One region of the Rhizobium sp. 01N48 genome, then DNA from elsewhere that is predicted to be linked to it. Evidence: predicted binding sites of a transcription regulator. Region 1 holds the regulator's gene; the other holds the start of a gene.

Region 1 (4,210 bases):
GGCACGGACGGCTTCGATATCGCCGAAGGGAACCTGGTCGAAACCGGGCGTCTTGGGGCCGAAGCCTTCGAGATACTTTTCCTGGCCACCGGCGGCAATCGTTGCCAGCGTGCGGCCGTGGAAGGCGCCTTCGAAGGTGATGATGTGGAAGCGCTCGGGATGGCCCTTCGAATACTGGTAGCGGCGCGCGGTCTTGATCGCGCATTCCAGCGCTTCGGCGCCGGAATTGGTGAAGAACACCTTATCCGCGAAGGTTGCATCGGTCAGCCGCTTGGCAAAGCGCTCCTGGCCGGGGATTTCGTAAATGTTGGAGAGGTGCCAAACCTTCTCGGCCTGATCCTTCAGCGCGCCGACGACGTGCGGATGGCTATGGCCGACGGAGGTCACGGCAACGCCCGCGCCGAAATCGAGATATCGCTCGCCAGTTTCGGTGATCAGCCACACGCCCTCTCCTCGCTCGAACCGCAGCGGGGCACGAGAGTAGGTATCATAAAGCGGCGCGGCTTCAGCCATGGCGCGATCTCCTGTCATTCGCTCAACAAAGGCCCGGACTCCGGCTAAAAAGCGGGTGCCCGGAAATGAAAAATGCCGCCTTTCGGCGGCGAGGGGCACTATTGTCTTTTCGCAGTGCGATGTCAACAAAACTGAGCTTTTGCCGCATGCGTCAAGCAAGCATCGGGGCGCCGGCGAGCTATCAACAGCTAATGTTGCAGAAATGACTCTACCACCCAGCAAGTTGGGGAAAACCGAGAAATCGATTCGCCGCGATTCAACCGACTCTTGTCACGGAGTCGCCCTCACTCTAGGTTAAAACTCAATTACTAGACTGCATGCGGCGGAACTAGTCACCAAAATCGAGCAAGCGTTTCTTGGTCCGGACACGTCCGTGCCATGGGTGAAGGATTCTGCCTACACCAACGCAATAAGGCGGAGACAGGGCATGAACTGGACAGACGAGCGCGTTGAAAGACTGAAGAAGCTTTGGGCCGAAGGCTTGAGCGCCAGCCAGATTGCGGCACAACTTGGCGGTGTAAGCCGCAACGCCGTCATCGGCAAGGTCCACCGCCTGAACCTGCCTGGCCGCGCCAAGGCCGGCGGCACGACGACCGCGACCAGAGCGCCGAAGCGCCCGGCGGTTTCGACCCCGCGCGCTGCCAGCAACTTCAATTCCGCACGCATCTCGCCAAGCCGCGCCGTTGCCCGCCCGCAGGGCGCAGTGGCTCTCAAGGAAGAGATGGACATCGATGCGATCGAGGAAGTCCGCTACCGTCCGGCTTCCAACGTTGTCGTTCCGATCTCGCGCCGCCTCGGCCTTACGGAACTGACCGAGCGTACGTGCAAGTGGCCGGTCGGCGATCCGCTGACTGACGATTTCCACTTCTGCGGCTGCGAGTCCCCTGACAACTCGCCATACTGCACCTACCACCAGCGCATGGCCTACCAGCCGGTCAACGAGCGCCGCAAGGCAGCCAACCGGGTCGCATGACCCGGAAAGCCGGATAAGGAACACAAGAAAACGGGCCCTCGCGGGGCCCGTTTTTCGTTGGATCGGATGGAATGGAAGCGCCTTACGCTTCCATGGAATAGCCGGCGCCGCGAACCGTGCGGATGACATCCTGCATGTTGGAGAAGTTGAGCGCCTTGCGCAGGCGGCCGACGTGCACATCGACGGTGCGTTCGTCGACATAGATGTCATGGCCCCAGACGCCATCGAGCAGCTGCGAGCGGGAGAAGACGCGGCCCGGCGACGACATCAGGAATTCCAGCAGGCGGAATTCGGTCGGTCCGAGGCGGACTTCGCGGCTCTTGCGGTGAACGCGGTGGGTTTCGCGATCGAGCTCGATATCGCCGCACTTCAGCAGCGAGGAGAGCACTTCGGGCTTGGCGCGGCGCAGCATCGCCTTGACGCGGGCAACGAGCTCAGGCGTCGAAAACGGCTTGACGACATAATCGTCGGCGCCGGTCGACAGGCCGCGAACGCGTTCGCTTTCCTCGCCACGGGCGGTCAGCATGATGATCGGCAGGCGCTCCGTCTCGGGGCGCATGCGCAGGCGACGGCAGAGCTCGATGCCGGATACGCCGGGCAGCATCCAATCGAGGATCAAAAGATCAGGCGTGCGTTCCTGCAGCCGGATCTCGGCCTCGTCACCGCGAAGGATGGTATCGACTTCGAAGCCTTCGGCCTCAAGGTTATAGCGAAGAAGCACGCTCAGTGCTTCTTCGTCTTCAACGACTGCTACTCTTGGGATCATTCGTCTCGGTCTCCTGGGGGCGTGGGTCCGGAACGCTTATTCCGTGACCGCGCCGACGGTGTTGGCGGTGTCGTCCTTCGGACGCTCGCCTTCCGGCTGGGCGCCGGTAGCCATGTAGTAGATGGTCTCTGCGATGTTGGTGGCGTGGTCGCCGATGCGCTCGATGTTCTTGGCGCAGAAGAGAAGGTGCGTGCAGCTGGTGATGTTGCGCGGATCTTCCATCATGTAGGTCAGCATCTCGCGGAACAGCGAGGTGTACATCGCGTCGATTTCCTCGTCGCGTTCGCGGATCGACTTGGCACGATCGGCAACGCGGCTGGTGTAGACGTCGAGAACTTCCTTGAGCTGGACGAGCGCCAGTTCGGAGAGATGCTCGAGACCGCGGGCGAGCTTGCGCGGAACGCCCGTGCTCTGAACCGCGATGACGCGCTTGGCGGTGTTCTTGCCAAGATCGCCGACGCGCTCGAGATCGGCCGCGATGCGGATCGAGCCCATGATTTCGCGAAGGTCGGCGGCCATCGGCTGGCGGCGGGCGATGGTGATGATCGCCTTTTCGCCAATCTCGCGCTCGGCGTGATCGAGGATCACGTCGTCGGAGATGACCTTCTGGGCGAGCGAAGTGTCGCCGTTGACGAGCGCGCGAACGGCGTCGCCGACCATCTGTTCCGCGAGGCCGCCCATTTCGGAGATGCGGCGCGTCAGGAACTTGAGATCATCGTCATAGGCGGAATAGATATGTGTCGATGCCATGGGGCTTATCCTTGAATGTCCTGAGGTTTACCGGTTTCGGAGATCAACCGAAGCGGCCCATGATGTAATCCTGGGTGCGCGGATCATCCGGGTTGGTGAACATCTTGTCGGTATCGTTCTCCTCGACGAGGTTGCCGAGGTGGAACATGGCGGTGCGCTGCGAAACGCGGGCTGCCTGCTGCATCGAGTGCGTGACGATGACGATCGTGTAGGCTTCGCGCAGCTCGTGGATGAGCTCCTCGACCTTGGCGGTCGCGATCGGGTCAAGCGCCGAGCAGGGCTCGTCCATCAGGATGACTTCGGGGCTGACGGCAATCGCGCGGGCGATGCACAGACGCTGCTGCTGACCACCCGAGAGGCCGGTGCCGCCTTCATGCACGCGGTCCTTGACCTCGTTCCACAGGCCGGCGCGCTGCAGGCTCTGCTCGACGATGACGTCCATGTCGGCCTTCGCCTTGGCGAGACCGTGGATGCGCGGGCCGTAGGCGACGTTTTCGTAGATCGACTTCGGGAACGGGTTCGGCTTCTGGAACACCATGCCGACGCGGGCGCGCAGTTCGACGACGTCGATATCCGGATCGTAGATATCATCGCCATCAAGCGTGATCTTGCCGGTAACGCGGCAGTTGTCGATCGTGTCGTTCATGCGGTTCAGGCTGCGCAGGAAGGTGGACTTGCCGCAGCCCGATGGACCGATGAGAGCCGTCACGGTGTTTTCGCGGATGTTCAGCTTCACGTCGAAAAGCGCACGCTTCTCGCCGTAGTAAACCGAGACGTCCTGGCCGATCATTTTATACGGAATGGTATTCATCTTCTGGTCTAGCGCCTTCTCAACTGCTGCTTCCGTCAACATGTTCATGATGTTTACTCCGTTTACCAGCGGCGCTCAAAGCGACGACGCAAGAGAATGGCTCCGAGGTTCATGACGATCAGGAACAGGAGCAGGACGATGATGGCGCCGGACGTGCGCTCGACAAAGGCGCGTTCGGCTTCGTTTGCCCACATGTAAACCTGCACCGGCAGAGCCGTGGAGGGATCCATCGGGGTGGCAGGCGCATTGGCAACGAAGGCGACCATGCCGATCAGGAGCAACGGCGCGGTTTCACCGAGCGCGTGCGCCAGACCGATGATGGTGCCGGTCAGGATGCCAGGCATTGCCAGCGGCAGGACGTGGTGGAACACCATCTGCATCTTCGAAGCGCCGAGGC
Region 2 (4,210 bases), on a different contig from region 1:
GACGCTCGCCTTCGACTGCCGCCGCACCGCCTATTTTACTGACCAGCTCTACGCCGCGCTTCAGCTCGTCGGCGAAGGTTTCCTCAGCCCGCAGGCGCGCGGCGCCGCCCACGGCGAAATCGGTCAGACACAGTTTCTCCCGCGCAACGTCGTGCTCTACGGCGCGGATGGCGATGGCGACGGCCGGGTCGACATGGTCGGCTCACGCGCAGACGCGCTGGCCTCGACCGCGAACTTCCTGAAGGGCCACGGCTGGCGTGCGGGTGCTGGCTACCAGCCCGGCGAGCCGAACTTCGCAGCCATCTCGGGCTGGAACGCCGCAACGGTCTACCAGCAGGCGATCGCCTATATCGGCCAGCAGATCGACGCGAACTGATCCACACTTGGTGAAGAAATGAAAAAGGCGCCGCGGGAAACCGCAGCGCCTTTTTTCTTGTCCAAGCTTGTCGTATCAGACGTCAGGGCGAATGAAGTCGCGCGTCTCCGCGTCCATGACCCACAGTTCGCCGGTCGAAATATCGAACCACGCGCCGTGCAGCTGGATGTCACCAGCCTCTTCGCGCGCCTTGATCTCCGGAAATGTCCTGAGATTGTCGATCGAGTTGCGGATCGACACGCGCTCCAGCGCCGTCTGGCGTTCGCCGGGTGTCATCACGTCGTTGCTCTGGATCTGCTCGGCTGCCGGCCGCACCAGCGACATCCAGCGTCCAATGAAATCGCCAGGCGACAACGGTTCGGCATCGGGATCGAGCGCCGCGCGGATGCCACCGCAGCGACCGTGCCCCATGACGACGATATCGGTAACCTTCAGGGCCAGAACCGCGAACTCGAGCGCCGCCGAGGTCGCATGGAAATTGCTATCAGGCTCGTAGGGCGGCACCATGTTTGCGACGTTGCGGACGACGAAGAGCTCGCCGGGCCCGGAATCGAAGATAAGTTCCGGCGCCGCGCGAGAGTCCGAACAGGCAATGACCAGCGTGCTCGGGCTCTGCCCGTGCTCCGCCAACGTCCTGTACCTGTCACGAGCGTCGGCATAACGCCCGCTCATGAAGTTGCGATAGCCGTCGAGAAGTGTATCTGGAAAACGCTGCATGATCTTCGATTACAGCGTGAGCGATGCAAGATCAATATCGCAGCGCCAAATGCGTTAACGGCGCGGCCGCTAGCTCTTTCGGCGCTGCGCCGGATGCATCAGATGCCGCATCTGCACCATAGCCATCGGCGTCGACAGGCTGGAGGCGTCGTTTGCAAGCGTCAGCTCGTCGCTGCCGCGCTTCACCGCCCGAGCCAGCACCTCGTAGACGCTCGCCGTCGCCAGCTGCAACGCCTTCTCGTCTTCCATGCCGGACTGAAGTCGCGACAAGAAAAGCGCGGCAAGAAGATCGCCCAACCCGTTTGGCGGATTGTCGATCAGCCGGTGCTCGGCTAGCAGCGCGTGGCGCCCGGAGAGATAGAGGTTGCCCGTTCCGCCAGCCATCATCGGCACCGCCGAGGTCACCAGCATGCGTGCAGGCCCAAGGGCGAGTGCCGCCTCCATGATCTCGGTATTGCTCTCCAGCGGCGCGCCGGAAAGCCAGGCGAGTTCGTAGCGATTTGGGGTTGCCAACGATGCCAGCGGGATCAGATGGTCCCGGATCGCCTCGGCCGTCGCCTCGGGAACATAAAGCCCGCCGAGATCGCCCATGACGGGATCGCAAACGTAAAACAGATCGGGATTGCGCTCACGGAGCGCCGTGATCAGACGGCCGACGGAGCGGGCCTGCGCGGCATTGCCGAAATAGCCCGAAAGCACCGCCTTGACCTCGCCGATCCAGGGCGCGCGAATGAGATCGTCGATCGCCGCATCGAAATCAGCCTCCGCGAAGGTCAGCCGCGTCGAACGACCATGGCCCGGATGCCAAGGCAGAACGATGGTCGGCAGCGCCCATACCTGGTGGCCGAGCGTCTCGAGCGCGAATACCGCCGCCCGATTGCCGACCGATCCACGAACGACGTGGCTCGATATGACGATGACCGTGCCTGCTGCATTCTGCGACATGTTTATCCGATCCGGGTTCCGATCTTCAGTTGATCGTCTTTTTGCTGCGCGACTGTCAACAACTCTTCATTCGGACGTGATCAAAGTTCTGGCGACGAAAATCATATTCGGATCACTTTTTACAGAATTGACGACATGCCGGCTAAATTCGCACGAAAACTGCGATCGACGTCCCTACTTTAGCAATTTTTCTGTCAAACCTTCTGCTAACCTGCGCGCAATCGAGAAAATGGGGGACACAGTCAATGGCTGCTCGAAACAATCCGAAACGGGAAAAACAGATCGAGAGTGCGAACAAGATCGCGACGGCGATGGGCGAGCACTATCTCGCGCCGGATATCCTCTTCGGACGCGCCAGCGGCGACGACCTCGAATCCTACACGCCTGAAATGCTGGCGATTTCCGCCGTCCACTGCGCGGCCGAGCTCGCCGCCTGGACCGGCAACGCGCCGCGCGTCACCGTCACCTCGCTCGACAATGTCGAGCCAGATGGCGTGGCGGTATCGGTCCTGTCGGTGACCGATCACAACATGCCGTTCCTCTACGAATCGGTCATGGGCGAGGTGACGAGCAGCTACCGCGATCTCTTCATGGCGGTTCATCCCATTCTCGTCATGCAGCCAGGTCATCCGCCGGAACTCTATTCGCCGGATATGCCCGGCGAGCCGGCAAACCGCGTCAGCCACATCCAGCTACACCTCGCCCCGCTCACCCCGGCGCAGTCCGCCGATCTGATCGAGCGGATCGAAATCGTCCTCGAACAGGTGCGCCTGTCGGTTTCCGACTGGAAGCCGATGCTGGACAAGCTTGGCACTGCCATCGACGAACTGTCGTCTCGCAATGTCGGCCGCCGCAAGGCGGATCGCGATGAAGCGGTCGCTTTCCTGACATGGCTGCGCGACGCCAACTTCACCCTTCTGGGCATGCGCGAGTATGTCTATTCCGGCAAGGGCTCGGATGCGAAGGTCGAACGCGACAAGGGCACGGGGCTCGGCATCCTTTCCAATCCCGATGTCCTGGTGCTCCGGACCGGCCGCGATGCCGTCACCACGACGCCCGAAATCCTCGCCTTCCTCGACGGCCCGGAGTTCCTGATCGTCACCAAGGCCAACGTCAAATCCGTCGTCCACCGCCGCGCCTACATGGATTATGTCGGCGTGAAACGCTTCGATGAGAATGGCAACGTCACCGGTGAGCTGCGCATCGTCGGTCTCTTCACCTCCACGGCCTACACGTCGCTCGCAACTGATATCCCGCTGCTGCGTTCGAAGGTGGAGAAGGTGAAGGAGCATTTCGGCTTCGATCCGATGAGCCATTCCGGCCGTATGCTCGACAATACGCTGGAATCCTACCCGCGCGACGATCTCTTCCAGATCGACACCCAGCTGCTTGCCACCTTCGCCGAGCAGATCAACGATCTGACCGACAGGCCGCGCGTGCGGGTGCTGCCGCGCATCGATCACTTCGATCGTTTCGTCTCCGTCATCGTCTACGTCCCGCGCGAGGAATATGATTCGATCGTGCGCGAGAAGATCGGCACCTATCTCAAGACCATCTATGATGGCCGCGTCTCGGCCTATTACCCGGCTTTCCCCGAAGGCGGCGTCGCCCGCGTCCATTTCATCATCGGCCGCTCCGGCGGAAAGACGCCGCGTATCCCTCAGGCAAAGCTCGAAGAAGCGATCCGCGCCATCACGGCTCGCTGGGACGACCGTTTCGAAATGCTTGCCGGACCGAAGGCGCCAAAGATCAAGGTCAGCAACGCCTACCAGGATCTCTTCCCGCCGGAAGAAACCTTCGCCGACTTCGCCGACATCGTCGCCTGCGCCACGGGCGAGCAGATCCGCATCGAATTCTACACGCGCATCAAGGATGGCGTGTCGCTTCTCTGCCTCAAGATCTTCCACTTCAATGGCCAGCTCGCACTTTCCCGCCGCGTGCCGCTTCTCGAGAATCTCGGCTTCAGCGTCATCAGCGAAGGCACCTTCGACATCAACGTGACGCTCGCCGACGGCAGCGAGAAGCTGGTGGTGCTGCATGACATGGAACTTGAGGCCCAAAGCGGCGCCGAGATCGATCTGCAGCAGCATGGAGCCGCGCTGGAAGAAGCCTTCCTGTTCGCCTTTGCCGGCGTCATCGACAACGACAACTTCAATCGCCTGATCATCTCGG

The links. The regulator PhoB, encoded in region 1, activates phosphate uptake and scavenging genes when phosphate is short. The targets are predictions, from matches to a motif close to TGTCATNNANCTGTCAT.
Region 2: the regulator PhoB is predicted to act here: its motif matches at 2,092-2,108, upstream of AC1DOG_RS12770 (NAD-glutamate dehydrogenase).

Annotation. Positions count from the first base shown of each region.
Region 1 covers NZ_JBFTQT010000003.1:401,298-405,507, forward strand. Annotated here, with positions in the region: gene AC1DOG_RS08380 (aspartate aminotransferase family protein) at 1-513, opposite strand, end outside; gene AC1DOG_RS08385 (GcrA family cell cycle regulator) at 941-1,486, shown strand; gene phoB (phosphate regulon transcriptional regulator PhoB) at 1,569-2,252, opposite strand; gene phoU (phosphate signaling complex protein PhoU) at 2,289-3,002, opposite strand; gene pstB (phosphate ABC transporter ATP-binding protein PstB) at 3,046-3,861, opposite strand; gene pstA (phosphate ABC transporter permease PstA) at 3,876-4,210, opposite strand, start outside.
Region 2 covers NZ_JBFTQT010000005.1:203,338-207,547, forward strand. Annotated here, with positions in the region: gene AC1DOG_RS12755 (lytic murein transglycosylase) at 1-376, shown strand, start outside; gene AC1DOG_RS12760 (carbonic anhydrase) at 452-1,093, opposite strand; gene pdxY (pyridoxal kinase PdxY) at 1,163-2,038, opposite strand; gene AC1DOG_RS12770 (NAD-glutamate dehydrogenase) at 2,284-4,210, shown strand, end outside.